One region of the Brevibacillus sp. SKDU10 genome, then DNA from elsewhere that is predicted to be linked to it. Evidence: predicted binding sites of a transcription regulator. Region 1 holds the regulator's gene; the other holds the start of a gene.

Region 1 (8,416 bases):
CTACCCCCTTATTGCATATTGCAAAGCTTCCTCCACATTTTTCACACCAATTACCTCAATCCCAGCAGGCTTTTCTAGTCCTCGCATGCTTCTCTCTGGAATAATGACCCGCTTAAAGCCCAGCTTTTCCGCTTCGCGTATACGTTGCTCAATTCGAGAAACACCGCGGACTTCGCCTGTTAAACCTATTTCTCCAATCACTACATCATATGGGTTCGTTGAATGATCTCGAAAACTACTAGCAATGCTTACCGCAATCGCTAAATCAATAGCAGGCTCATCTAATCGAACCCCACCCGCTACGTTTACATAGGCATCTTGATTTTGCAGCATTAAGCCTACTCGTTTCTCCAAAACGGCCATAATCATAGCAATTCGCTGATGATCTACCCCTGTTGCCATTCGACGAGGAGTAGCAAAGCTGGTTGGGGAAACTAATGCCTGTAGTTCAACAAGCACGGGTCGAGTTCCTTCCATACTTGCTACTACTGTTGATCCAGCAACTCCAATTGGCCGTTCCGCTAAGAATAACTCAGATGGGTTTTCTACTTCAGCTAGCCCTTTTTCTTTCATTTCAAAAATACCCATTTCATTTGTGGAACCAAATCGATTTTTAACCGCTCGTAAAATACGGAAGGTATTATGTCGATCTCCTTCAAAGTAAAGAACAGCATCAACCATATGCTCAAGCATACGCGGTCCAGCAATTGCTCCTTCTTTTGTAACATGTCCGACAATAAAGATAGCGATACCTTTACTTTTTGCTATTCGCATCAGATGGCTGGTACACTCTCGGACCTGAGCTACACTCCCTGCTGCGGATGTGACAGCAGGATGAAAAATGGTTTGGATTGAGTCAATAATGACCACATCAGGGTCGACAAACGTTATTTGCTCCTCCACCTGCTCCAAATCAGTCTCCGTCACTACTAGCAGATTTGATGTTTGTACACCAAGGCGATCAGCTCGCATTTTAATTTGTTTAACAGACTCCTCACCGGAGATATACAACACTTTATTATTCTGATGTGCAAGAGCAAAAGAAGTTTGGAGAAGTAAGGTAGACTTTCCGATCCCCGGATCTCCCCCAACAAGCACCAACGATCCCAAAACTAAACCGCCACCTAAGACACGGTTTAATTCACCTAAGGTGGTATCTAATCTTGGTTCCTCCTCACTTATGACCTCTGTGATGGGCTGTGCCTTTTGTTTAGTGGACATACCACGATCTCTACCACCAGCTTGTTTACGCTCTAATTCTTCAACCATCGTATTCCAATTATTACAGCCTGGACATTTTCCCAGCCATTTAGGACTTTCGTACCCGCATTCCTGACACACAAACTTTGTTTTTACTTTTGACATATAACATACTCCCGTATCTATAAATTCATTCTACTTGTTGTTCGTGCAACTACTGTTAAATCCTGCTAATGGACAGCATTTTTATATCACCTTACATTTATGCTAGATGTATAAAAAATATCCCCGAATCATCTTCGGGGATACATACTGCTTTCTCCTGAAATTATACCATGTTTTGCTTCAGGATTCGTTTATTTTGTTACTTTTACTTGTTCCAAGCGTTTTATCGTTAATTTGCCGTCTTCCGCATCAATCTGAACGGTATCTCCTTTTGTGATCGTTCCCTTGAGCAATTCCTCAGATAAGCGATCTTCAATATTTCGTTGAATCGCTCGACGTAGAGGTCGTGCACCATAGGCGGGATCAAAGCCCTCTTTAGCGAGAATTTTCTTAGCCTCTTCGCTTAGTTTGAAATCAATCTCCTGTTCGACTAGGCGTTTGCGCAAGTCCTCGGTCATCAAGGTAACGATTTTTTCAATATGCTCCTGTTCTAGAGAGTGGAACACAATAATTTCGTCGATACGGTTCAGGAACTCTGGACGGAAGCTACGTTTCAATTCATCCATGACTTTATCTTTCATATCTTGATATTTCTTTTCAGAATCATTTGTAGTAAAGCCAAGGGAGCTATTTTTCTTAATCATGCTTGCACCCACATTGGATGTCATGATGACTACCGTATTGCGGAAATCAACTGTCCGTCCTTTAGAGTCTGTTAATCTTCCATCATCAAGCACTTGTAATAAAATATTAAAGACATCTGGATGTGCCTTTTCAATTTCGTCTAGCAAAATAACTGAGTATGGTTTACGGCGAACCTTTTCTGTCAATTGACCGCCTTCATCATAACCCACATATCCTGGAGGCGCACCGACTAGACGGGCAGTGGTGTGCTTCTCCATGTACTCAGACATGTCTACACGGATCATGGCATCTTCATCACCGAATAATGTTTCAGCCACAGCACGAGCTAATTCTGTTTTACCTACCCCTGTAGGGCCTAAGAAGATAAACGAACCAATTGGACGCTTTGGATCTTTTAAGCCAGCACGAGCGCGACGTACTGCACGGGCAACTGATTTAACAGCCTCGTCCTGTCCAATAACTCGGTCGTGTAGAATATCTTCCATTTTTAATAGACGTTGTGTTTCTTCTTCCTTCAATTTTAAAACAGGAATACCAGTCCAGTTAGCTACCACATGAGCGATATCCTCCTGAGTAACCTCCATGTTTAGTTTTCCTTGTCTCTCTTTCCAATCCTTCTTAGTGGAATCGAGCTCCTCGCGCAGTTTTTGTTCCTTATCTCTTAAAGCTGCAGCTTCTTCAAATTCCTGAGATTGTACGGCTGCGTCCTTTTCTTTGCGAACCTCTTCTAATCGTGCTTCTAGCTCTTTTAGGTTAGGTGGTACGGTAAAGGATTGCAAGCGAACCTTGGAAGCTGCCTCGTCAATTAAATCAATAGCTTTATCTGGCAAAAAGCGATCCGTTATATAACGATCTGACAATTTTACCGCTTGCTTAATAGCTTCATCTGTAATTTTTACACGATGATGGGCTTCATAACGATCACGTAAACCGCTTAAGATTTTAATCGCATCTTCAGGAGTCGGTTCATCTACTTGAATGGGTTGGAAGCGGCGTTCGAGCGCGGCATCCTTCTCAATGTATTTACGATACTCATCCAGCGTGGTGGCACCGACACATTGTAGCTCGCCGCGAGCAAGTGCTGGTTTAAGAATGTTGGATGCATCAATCGCTCCCTCAGCCCCACCTGCTCCAATTAATGTATGCAACTCGTCAATGAACAAAATAATATTTCCTGCTTGTCGAATTTCATCCATAATTTTTTTCAGACGATCCTCGAATTCACCACGATATTTGGTGCCGGCTACCACTGTACCCATATCTAAAGTCATGACACGTTTATCACGCAAAGTTTCTGGGATCTCATTATTAACAATTTTTTGGGCGAGACCCTCAGCTATCGCTGTCTTACCAACACCCGGTTCACCAATTAATACTGGGTTATTCTTTGTCCGTCTGCTCAATACCTGAATCACACGTTCAATTTCCTTCTGACGACCGATCACCGGATCAAGTGAACCTTCTTTAGCAATAGCCGTCAAGTCCCGTGCTAATCCATCTAAAGTAGGAGTGTTTGCCGATGAGTTGCTTCCAGAAGGCTGATGAGATGACATCATTTCTGAGCTACCCAATAATTGCAATACCTGTTGACGTGCTTTATTTAGGCTAATGCCTAGGTTGTTCATGATTCGCGCAGCAATTCCCTCTCCCTCGCGAATTAGACCTAACAAAATATGTTCGGTTCCCACGTACGTATGACCTAGCTTGCGAGCCTCGTCCATGGACAGCTCAATTACTTTCTTAGCTCGTGGGGTGTAGTTTGGTGTATAATTTGTCGTGTTTGCCGGTTGTTCAGGAGCACGACCGATTAAAGATTCCACTTCATTTTGAATTTTATCAAGTCCGAGACCGAGTGCTTGAAGTGCTTTTGCCGCAATTCCTTCTCCCTCTCGGATCAGACCTAAAAGAACATGTTCGGTTCCAATATCTTTGTGACCTAAACGAACTGCCTCTTCCAATGCTAAAGCTAATACTTTTTGTGCACGCTCTGTAAATCGTCCAAACATCATAGTATAAGCACCTCCATTACTCTTCTCTTATGAATTGCCTTTTAGTCGTTCTCGAATGACATAAGCTCTACGCTCATCTCGTTGTTCTGCTGTTAATTTCTGTCCCGCATCATATTGTAAAAAACCGGGTTGTGTGCTAACTAACAGTTCATTTACAACAAATGGGCTGCATGCTTGTAAATAACCCAAATCTATTCCCAAGCGTACATCAGATAAGCGCTGAGCCGCTTCTTTTGATTCTACCGTTCTGGCATGAGTCAAAATCCCATAAGAACGAAAAATCTTATCCTCAATAGATATGCGATTATGCTCTTGCAAATACTGACGCGCTTCTCGCTCTTGTTCAATAATTTGGCTTGCAACGCTGTATAGATTTGAGATAATATCTGCTTCCGACATACCAAGTGTCACTTGATTGGAAAGCTGAAAGAGGTTGCCAACAGCTTCGCTTCCTTCCCCATACAAACCGCGAACAACCAAGCCTACTTGAGTAATTGCCTGCAAAATTCGATTAATCTGCTGGGTCATCACAAGTGCCGGTAAATGCAACATGACAGAAGCACGTATACCAGTACCTACGTTTGTAGGACAACTAGTTAAATAGCCTCGTTTTTCATCAAAAGCATAATTGACTTGTTTTTCGAAGATATCATCCATCTTGCTTCCTTTTTCCCAGGCTTCCCGCAATTGAAAACCTGGCAAGAAAACCTGAATACGTAGATGGTCTTCTTCATTGACCAATACACTGATGGATTCGTCCTCACTTAAAATGACGGCACCTTTTCTGGATTCCTCAGCCAAATTAGGGCTGATGAGATGTTTTTCTACCAGCACTCTCTTTTCAAGAGGCTTCATGTCCTCCATGGACAACAGTTCGAAGGAGCCTTTCTTCTTCATAGAAGCCGAATCGATTACTTCTTTTACTTTACGTACGACCTCTTCTGCTTGTGAGTCAGTAGCTAAGAGTGGAAAAGGATGCTGACGTAGGTTCCTAGCGATTCGCAACCGCGTACTAATAACAATATCAGAATCAGGACCCTCACCTTTCATCCAATTGCTCCATGGGTGCTGGGTAAAACGCTGTAGGGACATACTTGATGTTCACCTCCACCATTTATTCACTTGGATTGTTCAATCTTTTGTTCCAGTGCACGAATACGGTCTCTAATTTCCGCTGCCTTTTCAAACTCCTCTGTAGCAATATGCTGTTGAAGAGCAGTTTTTAGTTGCTGTAAATCCTTTTTTATCTTTAATTGGCTACCTGTACGTTCAGGTACTTTCCCCATATGCTGGGTATTTCCATGAATTCTTCTAAAAAGCGGGTCAAGTTTAGCTCCAAAATGGTTATAACAATCACTACAACCAAAACGACCACTCTTGCTAAATTGTGTATAGGTTAATCCGCATGTTTCGCAACGCGTAAGCGGAGAAACTGTATTTTGGTTAATCTGTTGACTGCTGACACCTTTGTTCATTGGGTCAAAATTTAATAGACCAGCCAATAAATTATTTAGACCAAAATTACCAAAGCCTGAGAAATATTCGCCTTTTTCCTTGGCACATTGCTCGCAAATGTGAGTCTCAGACTTTTCACCATTTACGATTTTGGTAAGATGTAAGGTTGCGGGACGTTTGCCGCACTCTTCACAATTCATAATAAGAACCTCCTTACAAGTCAATCGGTACAACCAGACTTTTAGGGTTAATTCTATTTTTTGCAAAGGTGTAACTTCTATGTTATGAGAATTGATGTAATCATATGCTTTAAGATACTGGCTCTTAGCTGATCTCGTAAAGGTGTATGAACCATCAGCACCTGTCTTGAGGTGGCTACCTTCATTAAGGTGGCTTCTCGTAAACTAATCCATCTTTCTTCCACTAATCGATCAATGAGAGAGTAACCGTATGATTGAGTTATACTATCTCCAATCATTTCTTCCGTCAAAAGCTCCTGTAATGTATCCTTACACAAAATTTGCGCCTTTCGAATCCGGATAAAGCCTCCACCGCCACGTTTACTTTCAACAATATATCCTTTTTCAATAGAGAAACGAGTGTTAATGACGTAATTAATTTGGGACGGTACACATTGAAACTTTTCGGCAATATCACTCCGCTGAATTTCAATAGCTCCATTCGGACTCTCCTGAAGTATGCTCTTTAAATGCTTCTCAATGATGTCCGATATATTTCGCAAAGTGTCGCCTCCTTGCCTAAGAATATGAGTGAAACTAAGGGCATTAAAATTAATTTTTTAGTTAGTCAATTTGACTTTGACTATCTTTGACTTTTATTATAATTACTTTTTTATTTACTTTCAACCCTTATTTCCCTTACTCCTTTATTTTGGTCAAAAAAGGTCTATTTCAACCTGCATCAATTAAAAAAACCACCTTCAAAAAGGTGGTTCACTTTTACCTGTTCATTTAGATTGATAAAATGGTACTTGTTGAAGTAACTCCGCATAGCCTTGAATGACTGCATCTGCGTTTTTCAACTCACCAGAATCAGCAAAGCCAAAATCACAGCCTATTGTCCATAAATGATTTTTTTTACCTGCCTCAACATCTGACTTACGATCTCCTACCATGACTGCCTGCTTAATATCGTATGTTTTTAGAAGAAGGGCTACTAGATCTACTTTTGACTCAGTTTGGAAACGTCCGGCTGAGTATAGATCAGTAAAAAGATGCGTGATGTTAAAGTGCTCACATATTGCCTCGACATAACCGTCCATGGCATTAGATGCTACAAAAAGCGCAATTCCCTTCTCGTGCAGTGCTGTTAGTTGTTCTACCACTCCCGGATACAGGGAAACAACACCTTCATCCAATAATTTCTCTTCATGCTTAGCTAATAACTCCGTAGCCAGTTCCCTTGTCTTTTCATCTGCTTCCGGTAGCATTTCATCCCATATCTCGTCTAGAACCATACCCAAGGTACTAGTAATAGCACGATCATCAGGAAGTTCACCATTCCATAGATGACGATCTCGTAAATCTTGAAAGGTGCGTCTAAAACCTGGAATAGCCATAGACTCTGTCTGCAATAAAGTACCATCCATGTCAAAAATAACGGCATGCTGTATGCTCACTCTACCACCTCAATATCGTGTTGTTACATGATTGTGACCGATTTTCACAGAACTCACTCATCTACTGCATATCTTGCTTAATAAATGCAGCGATGTCATAAGCGGCAAACGGACGTGCAATCATTTCTGCTTGTTGTCGCATTGCTTTAGACTTTTGTTCATCTAAAAGCACTTGCTCAATTGAGTATATCAAATCTCGACTCTCTGTAGCGTGGACAGCACAGCCATTGTTTAACAAAAAGTGACTATTTCGTTCCTCTTGACCTGGCAATGGATTAAAAATAACCATAGGAACACGTTTGCTTAATACCTCAGCAGTTGTTAGACCACCTGATTTTGTCACAATCGCATCGGCTACTTCTAAATACTCATGAAAATTATCTACATATTGTAATGCCACTACATCATGAGAATACGAACGGTTTGTAACACTTCTATATAATTTTTCATTTAGACCTGTTAAGACGAAAATTTTCAAAGGAATATGTAAGGCATCGAGACCTTGCAATACTTTATCCATGGGGCCTAATCCCAATCCACCACCGGACAATATTAATACTTTTTGGTCCGGCTTGATTTCAAATTTAGCACGAAGCCCCTGTTTATTAACCTCTTCTCTAAATTTGCGCATAATCGGGATGCCCATTGGTTTAAATTTTTGACGATTTTCATGATAAAGATCAACTAAGTAAAAAAGCTGTTCACTAGCAATAAAATAATGGTCAATATGATGATTTACCCAGGATGGATGAATTGTATAATCCGTTATAATTGTATAAATTGGTTCCGTCCACTGATTACGTCCCTTTAATACAGATAGCATACAGCTAGCAAATGGATGCGTAGCAATAAAAGCATCCGGTTCTACACTGTTAATCAATCGTTTTAAATTATTTGCCAGTAGCTTATTAACAAAAACGTTCATATCAAAAAGTCTGGTTTTCTCTGTATTATGATAAATTTTACCCCATACACTTGGAGAGAGCTTTAATATATTCGTATAGCTTTCCAATAAGATTTTATGGAAGGTTGGACTTATATATTCAAGGGTGTCAATTACCATAGAAGCATAACCAAGTTCGCTTAACTCTTCCTGAATCGCACGAGCAGCCTGGTTATGACCGTTGCCAATGGAGGCGGAAAAGATGAGTATCTTTTTCATTTCGACTCTCCTTTGCTGTCTATTCCAACATCAGTTCACTTGCCCCCAATTCTTTTTACATACCAGTATGCCTTACATGTTCTGTAAGGCTTCAATGAGTGTCCTATGATTGGGGTACGAAGATGAGGAAGGCCTAATTCA
Region 2 (8,416 bases), on a different contig from region 1:
TAGAGCAGCGGTCTCCGGAACCGCGTGCGTAGGTTCGATTCCTATCGGGCGTACCATATTAGTTAAACCTCGAAGCCTCCGTTTATTACGGGGGTTTTTATGTGTGCAAAAATGAAGCCGCATCTAATTTTAGCTGATTCTTTAAAAATGATATCCATTGCATAATTCCTTTGCTATAATATTATCAGATTATTCTAAAAGTTGGTGGTATTTATGCGGAAGGTACTATTTTGTGTAGGGTGGTTAACAATGTCATGGATGTTTCTTTATGTAGTAATGCTTCTGCGATAAACACTAACCTTGTCCAAGCAACAAATGCCTTTAGATTACTAGGTATTTTGAAAGCGCAGTCATTTTGTAAAGCTACTTACTACTAAGCAAATGGGTCTTTCTACTTAGTTTTGCTTTCTTTATGAGCTTTCCTGCGCTTCTGTAGTGCTTGAGAATGAGATGACACTCCAGTAATCCTATGATGAAATGAAATATCTCACATGATACGAGGTTTTACAGGGCGAAATACAAAATTTCTACCCATTATTTATGATCGTTAGATACAATTTCCTATTACCCGCGACTTTTGCAGATTTTGTCATCATTTGTCATACTGTGATTAACAAAAATAAAGATAAGTGGGGCTTATTTAAGTATGGGTAAGTTAAATGTAAAATCGTTAGCAATTGGCATTGGAATCGGGGCTCTATTATCCTCCTCTATCGCCTATGCTGCTTCAGAAATGGCTGTCAAACCAGATATGGAAAAGCCTATTACTTTTTACTTCGATGGTGTACCTAAATCACCACCTGTTCAAACACAAGGATTTCTATACAAAAATACAGCATATGTCCCTGTTCGTTTTGCAGCAGAAAACCTTGGCAAACCGATCGTATACGATGGGAAATCACTCTCTGTCTACATCGGTAAACTCCCGACAAGCAAAACCTATTCTAAGTATCAAGCTGTAGAATTGGTACGCCAGAAATATGGGAAAGAGGTACCGGAGAATTTCACGATTGCTTATGATCACGATGATGAACGCGGAAATTATGTCATCCAGATTTATCAAGAGGTGGTAAATAACTTCCAGAGCGGAGATCGTTATATTAACACCTACGGCTGGTATATCGTAAACCCTAATACCGGCGATATTAAGTCTTTGTTTTAACCTTAATAGCTATTATTATGCGATCTTTTCTACCTAACATTTTTTCTCGTCTTATAAAAGTAAAACACACCTGAATGCGGTGTGTTTTTTCTTTTACTTATCTATATCGTCTATTTTGTTTTTGTAAGAATATCCTTTATTTATTGCCCAAATCGAACATCCAACTATGATACCGACAATGACAACAACAGCAATAATCATGGAACTCAATTTTCCATCACCCCCGTTTGTTTGGTGTACAGTCCCCTTTCCATTGTACAGAACATTCAAAAACAAACCAAGGGAATACAGCTTTCTATGCACAATGCATAATTATTGACGTATGATAACCCGTCTGCCTCCGTATGATCTAGTGCTGTTGTCACATAATAACCATAAAACAATTCCACGAACAAATGTTTTGTGCACAACCTGTTGATAACTTTGTGGATAAATACTAGGGAGGTCTATCAATATGGAAGAACAATTATTTCTCATTTATCAGGAATCAAATGAAGATGAATGCCTTCTAACAATCCAGCCCTATTTAACTTCAGAGGAATTAGCGGAGGCAATTAGTCGCTTAGAACATCGAGACATTACAGACTACACCATTATTAAAGGAAAAAAAATGAAGGCAAAAATGCGGGTCATGATTGACCTAACAGAAGATACTGGAAAAGATTTGAAGGAAGAAGAACCTCATAAGTCGAATGAAGAAAAGGATTTAGATTAACGAAATTTTTAAGATAAAACTTACGTACTAGTACTAGAAAGGAGGACCGAATGTGGAAGAGCAATCACGCGAAGATCTTTATGCGCTAAATCGAAAAGCTTTAGAATATATCCTGAGATTTCTAAAAGGGGATGCTAATTCCTTCCCTCTGCTTGTTGAGCTTTTTGATCAGCGCGTGCAGCGCATCGTCCTCAAAATGGTCTATTCCTATCATGATTCCCAGGACGTATGCAATGATATTTGGCTAAAAGTAGCCCAAAACCTAAATAAATTTGATCAATCCTATCCTTTCCATTCTTGGCTATACCGCTTATCCTCAAATACTTGCATTGATTTCCTTAGAAAAAAGAAGGAAATTACCATGAAGGACGACCAATTGTATCACCAAGTAAATAAACAACAAAAATCCGTTGAAACACCGGAAACCTTATTTATGAAAAAGGAGTTTTACTCCCATATTCAGGAACTGTTATATCACTTGGAGGAAGTAGATCGATTAATTGTTACTCTTCGTTTTGTGGATGAGCTAAGCTATGAAGAAATTGGCGCCATTGTAGGAATGAGCAAAAATACGGTTGGTACCCGTCTATTCCGTTCCCGGAAGTTTTTAAAAGAGTTGCTGAGCCATAAATCAATAGAAAGGAGTGTATACAATGCAACATCCGGATGAGTTTACTTTCATGATGTATGCAGACGGTGAATTAATCCAAGAGGAACATCAACAAGTGGCCAGCCATTTGCAAAGCTGCTCCGAGTGTCAAAAACTATACGCTACTTTTCTTGAAGAGCAGGCAGACCTTGTAAAAGCCATTCATTTAACAACACCTACGCTTCCACCTATCCACTTGGAAAAAAACGTTTGCGATCAAATTAATCAAATTGCATCCTTTAATCAAAACCGTCACCACCTATTTGTTCATCGTCTACGCTTTGTTTTTGGAGCATCCCTTGGTTTCTTTCTTGTCATGCTCTTAGCTGGAATCAACTGGCTAAATGACTGGAATAGCGCAATTAATTCTTTATTTCAGTGGCAATCAATCTGGAGCTCCATGTTCTGGTTAAAAGAAAAAGCAACAATGATTTTACTGATGTTTAAGAATTTCTACCTCATTGGCTTTATCTCTTCTATTTTGTTTGTTCTAGCCATTTTATTATATTCTATTCGCCTGTCCAGCAAAATGAACGCGAATAACTGGAGAACTAGATAATGAGTAAGAGAATATTCTTCCTCTCTTTCTTGCTTGTTTTTTGTTTTATCTTGGCTAGTTCTGCTTATGCTATCAATCTCCACAATGGAGAGCTCTATCAAGTAAAGTCTAATGAGGTACATCACGGGGATGTTATAACAAATGCCAGTAAAGTAGTGATTGATGGAACAATAGATGGGGACTTATATGCTTTTGCAGAAACGATCGATATAAAAGGAACTGTAACAGGAGATGTAATCTCATTTGCTTATCTTACAAACGTATCAGGGACAGTAGGCGGTAACGTACGCTCCTATTCTCAAGCACTCACTGTCTCAGGTACTGTTCAGAAGAACATATCGGCCGGTGCTGATGAGCTTCGTGTAAATCAATCTGGGAACGTGAACGGCAGTATTTTAGGTTTTGTCAATGAAATGAACATAGAAGGACGTGTTGGGAAAGAGACAAATGGGTTCTACAATCAAGCCACGATTTCAGGTTTATTAGGGGAAGGTACTTCCCTATTCCAAGTAGAATCTCTTCATCTTAAGCCTACAGCTACCATTCAGGGTGATCTTATTTATACATCATTTGAGCCTGCTCAAATTGATGCTGGAGCTAATATCAAGGGACAGCACAAGCATACTATTATTGAACCTAGACCTTCCTACGGCTCCTTTATGTTAATGATGTCTGTCTCTTCATGCTTAAGTACATTAATTTTTTGGCTACTTATCCGTTATTTCTTTGCCGGTTCTCTATACAATGTGAGCCAACAGTTGCACACTCGCCATCCTTTTAAACAATTTGGGGTCGGCTTGCTTATTTTTATCTTGGCTCCATTGCTTAGTATTGTGATGTTACTTACTGTTGTTGGTATTCCTGTAGGTTTCATTATTGCAATCGCCTACACCCTGCTGCTTATTTTAGGGAAAGTGTATGTTGGCACTTGGTTGGGACAAAAGTTAATAAGCTTTTTTCAGTGGAAAATCTCACCCTTATTTGCTGAATTTATTGGTGTATTCCTATTAGTACTTATCATCCAAATCCCTTTATTAGGCTTTTTACTCGGAATGTTGGTCAATATATATTTCTTCGGCGCGATTACAAGCTGTGTGCGTGCCAGTAACAAAAGAGCCGCACTTTAATTTTTTAGACAAGGTTTAAAATATACATTTTTTGGGTTAAATAATGGAGTAGAGTTCTGATTTTGTTTGACCTTTATTGACCAATTGTGTATGATTATTGTAAGAAAAGGGAGGAGGAACGTGAATGAATATGAATCTAATTCCAACTGTAATTGAACAAACAAATCGTGGAGAACGCGCTTACGATATCTATTCCCGTTTATTAAAAGATCGTATTATCTTTTTGGGAACACCTATTAATGATCAGGTAGCTAATAGTGTTGTAGCTCAGCTCTTATTCCTACAGGCAGAAGATCCTGACAAAGACATCAGCATCTATATAAACAGCCCTGGTGGATCAATTACAGCCGGTATGGCTATCTATGACACGATGCAATATATTAAACCAGATGTATCAACGATCTGTGTTGGATTAGCTGCATCTATGGGATCGTTCCTGCTTTGTGCCGGAGCAAAAGGAAAGCGTTATGCTTTGCCTAATAGCGAAATCATGATTCACCAACCTCTAGGTGGCGCTCAAGGTCAAGCGAGTGACATCGAAATTGCCGCAAAACGTATCATTAAAATGCGTGAACATCTAAACCGCATCTATGCTGAACGTACGGGTCAACCATACGAACGGATTGCTAAAGATACAGATCGCGACAACTTCCTGTCCGCTCAAGCTGCAAAGGAATACGGCCTGATCGACGAGGTTATCACTAGAAAATAAGGTAAGATACACATAAAGAGGGCGACCCTAGGTTGCCCTCTTTTACATATTCGTTACCATTTATCAATAGGGAATAAAGAAATTACTGTTCGTTGCCGCGTAATTCTTTATTTGTTGTATACTCTCCATCCATGGAATCAACGGTAGTCTCTTCAATCAAGCCGTTATATTCAGCCACCGTACCGCCTCCCAGCCCTTCATTGACCATACGATCAATATCCATAAAGTTCTTATCTCTGCCTTCTAGACAGCAATCTGGTAATCCCTTAGCTTTATTGGACATACGCTTCCCTCCTGGCTCAGATATTCCTAATTAGGATTTCACCATAAGCAGCAGGACATACAAGCAAAAACCAGCAATATCTGCTGGTTTAGCGTTTACATTTTATTCGTCTTTATTAATGAGACCAGCCAGTGTATCGACCGCCATTTGGGCATCATCCCCACTAGCCAAGATGGTAATCTCTGTTCCCGAGCTGATCGCCAAACTCATAATTCCCATGATGCTTTTGGCATTCACCTTTTTATTGTCTTTTTCTACGTAAATTTCAGAACGGTATCGATTTGCTTCTTGAACAAAGAATGCCGCTGGGCGGGCTTGTAACCCTGTTTTAAGTTTAACCATAACCCGTTGCTGTACCATCTTGGACCTCCCCGCTTGGAATTTTCCTTTATTTCTATTATAACATGTCCCTACGTAGAAAGACTCAGTTTTTCTCGCAGGTTATCTGCAATCTCATTTATTTTACGCAAGCGATGGTTAATTCCAGACTTGCTCACGACTCCGCTCGGAATCATCTCGCCTAATTCCTTCAAATTAATGTCAGGGTTTTGTAAGCGAAGCTCAGCTACCTCTCGTAAGCGAATGGGTAAATTCTCAAGACCGATTTCTTTTTCGATCAGTTGAATATTCTCCATTTGTTTCGTAGCGGCATTTACCGTCTTGTTGATATTGGCAATCTCACAGTTATGCAAACGATTAACTGAATTCCGCATGTCCTTAACAATACGCACGTCTTCAAAATACAACAAGGCCTGATGTGCACCAATTACACTTAAAAAGTCGGTTATTTTTTCGCCTTCCTTTATGTACATAACAAAACCTTTTTTGCGTTCAATACATTTGGCATTCAATTCATAGCGATTCGCTAAAACGGTCAACGCTTCGCAAAAATCCTGGTACGCCGAAAAAATTTCTAAATGGTAGCTAGAAGCCTCTGGATGGTTTACAGAACCCCCTGCAAGGAATGCACCTCGAAGAAACGCGCGCACGCAACATTCATTCGCCACGAGATCAGGTGAAATGCCAGGATAAAACGTTAAATTCTTATCCATAATCCGTAAATCTTCTAGGATCTCATAAGCCCGAAGTGGTATTCGCACAATATACACGTTGTTTTTTTTCAGACGCATTTTTTTACGTACTAATAATTCGGCATGAATCTGAAAAATTTGCTTAACCAACGTATAAATTCTTCGTGCAATCGCCGCATTCTCTGTAGAGATATCCAATATAAATTTTCCTGTTCCTAATTGAATGGTTCCATTCATGCGAATCAGTGCAGCAAGTTCTGCTCGATTACAGCAAGTCGAAGCTTCAATCATTGTTAACTCTTTTTTCGTGTGTGCGGCGAATGACATGTCACATCACTTCCTTTCTTGTTGCAATATAATCTGGCGAAGGATAGCCACGATCTCCTGACTTACTCGTTTCGCATCATGTCGCAAGTATAATTCCCCATAGGTAATCATAGGTTCAGCTACAATCGTCACGCCTAGCTCCTTCAGCTTATCCATATCACATAAGACTGGATACGCGCCCTTTTCCGCGTATTTAGCTAAATAATCCTCAGGTACCTGTTCAGTGTTTACTACAATCGTATCTAAAAATTCAACCCCAACATGATCATATAATGCTTTAACATGATCATAAGCTGTAAAATTATCAGTTTCACCCGGTTGAGTCATTACATTACAAATATATACTTTTGGTGCCGTTGATTCCAATATCGTCTCAAAAACACCGTTAACTAATAAATTAGGCAGGATACTTGTATATAAACTTCCTGGGCCCAAAATGATTGCATCTGCCTCTTTGATAGCATCTAAGGCTTCGATCAAAGGGCGAGCATCTACTGGGTCCAAAAAAACACGCTTGATTTTCTTTCCAGACAACGGGATTTGCGACTCTCCTGAGACGATGGTTCCGTCTTCTAATTCGGCTTTTAACAGGATGGATTGTGTAGACGATGGCAACACATCCCCGCGTACCGCTAAAACCCTGCTGAGTGCCTTCACGGCCGTGACAAAGTCACCCGTGATATCATTCATCGCGGCAAGCAACAGATTTCCTAAATTATGGCCTGCCAAGCCTGTACCCGTGTTGAATCGATATTGCATGAGCTGCTTCATTAGTGGTTCTGCGTCAGCAAGTGCTGTTAACACGTTACGAATATCTCCCGGAGGCAGCATATCCATCTCTTCACGAAGACGTCCTGAGCTGCCTCCATCATCAGCAACCGTAACAACAGCCGTGATATGAACGGCCTCTTCCTTCAAACCGCGTAACAGGACAGACAGACCTGTCCCTCCCCCTATTACAACAACTTTCAACATTTCCTCTCTTTGTTGCATGTTCATGCCTCTCCCTAATGCCATAGGTCACCTCGATTCCCTTTGTTGAGAGTTCTTTGGTGCTAAAATCCCACTTATTCTTTATTTTATCATCTTATGTTATTTATTCTTTTCGATGTCACGATGTGTAACGCGAACCTGGTAATCTTTACGGAACGTTTCTCCAATGTGCTGTGCAATAGCCACAGACCGATGCTTTCCACCCGTGCAGCCGATACCAACAACAAGCTGACTTTTGCCTTCGCGTTGATAATGAGGGATGGTAAAATTCAAGAAATCAATCAACCGAGTTAGGAATTCTTGTGTATCAGTCCACTTCATGACGTAATTAGCTACCTCGCTATCACAGCCTGTTTTTGGACGTAAATCATCTACATAATGCGGGTTTGGTAAAAAACGCACATCAAAAACTAAATCTGCATCAATCGGAATTCCATATTTAAAACCAAATGACTGAACATTAAGGGTCCATTCAGAGCTTTGCTGAGAATACTGGTTTATGATTTTATCACGAAGCTGCATTGGCTTCATTTGACTTGTATCAATGATCTGATTGGCTCTTCCTTTTAAATCCTGAAGCAGTCTTCGTTCAGCCATAATCCCCTCTAAAGGCGTACCTGTCGGGGAAAGAGGATGCCGTCTTCTCGTTTCCTTATAGCGACGAACTAAATTCTGATCGTTCGCATCCAGGAATAGAATTTGAAAGTGAATTCCTTCTCTTTCTGATAATCCATCAATAGCATCAAAAAGACTGTCAAAGAATTCACGGCCACGTAAATCAATCACAAGAGCAACCCGTTCGATCCCGCGTCCCGATTGGATAATAAGCTCCGCAAATTTAGGAATAAGGATTGGCGG

Evidence for each region. Region 1 encodes CtsR, which represses protease genes until heat stress. Its sites were predicted from a motif close to ATGGTCAATAAAGGTCAAACA; they were not measured.
Region 2: the regulator CtsR is predicted to act here: its motif matches at 4,276-4,296, upstream of clpP (ATP-dependent Clp endopeptidase proteolytic subunit ClpP).

What each region holds. Positions count from the first base shown of each region.
Region 1 is NZ_LSSO01000212.1:251-8,666, reverse strand. It holds gene radA (DNA repair protein RadA) at 1-1,365, opposite strand; gene AYJ08_RS21960 (ATP-dependent Clp protease ATP-binding subunit) at 1,557-4,019, opposite strand; gene mcsB (protein-arginine kinase McsB) at 4,047-5,111, opposite strand; gene mcsA (protein-arginine kinase activator protein McsA) at 5,138-5,674, opposite strand; gene AYJ08_RS21945 (CtsR family transcriptional regulator) at 5,752-6,216, opposite strand; gene AYJ08_RS21940 (HAD family hydrolase) at 6,442-7,113, opposite strand; gene AYJ08_RS21935 (MGDG synthase family glycosyltransferase) at 7,175-8,275, opposite strand.
Region 2 is NZ_LSSO01000214.1:9,562-17,977, forward strand. It holds tRNA gene AYJ08_RS22405 (tRNA-Arg) at 1-56, shown strand, start outside; gene AYJ08_RS22410 (stalk domain-containing protein) at 647-1,162, shown strand; gene ytzI (YtzI protein) at 1,256-1,363, opposite strand; gene AYJ08_RS22420 (hypothetical protein) at 1,617-1,877, shown strand; gene AYJ08_RS22425 (RNA polymerase sigma factor) at 1,930-2,547, shown strand; gene AYJ08_RS22430 (anti-sigma factor family protein) at 2,531-3,085, shown strand; gene AYJ08_RS22435 (polymer-forming cytoskeletal protein) at 3,085-4,212, shown strand; gene clpP (ATP-dependent Clp endopeptidase proteolytic subunit ClpP) at 4,343-4,924, shown strand; gene AYJ08_RS22445 (hypothetical protein) at 5,007-5,207, opposite strand; gene AYJ08_RS22450 (HPr family phosphocarrier protein) at 5,310-5,567, opposite strand; gene whiA (DNA-binding protein WhiA) at 5,618-6,565, opposite strand; gene AYJ08_RS22460 (gluconeogenesis factor YvcK family protein) at 6,572-7,564, opposite strand; gene rapZ (RNase adapter RapZ) at 7,658-8,416, opposite strand, start outside.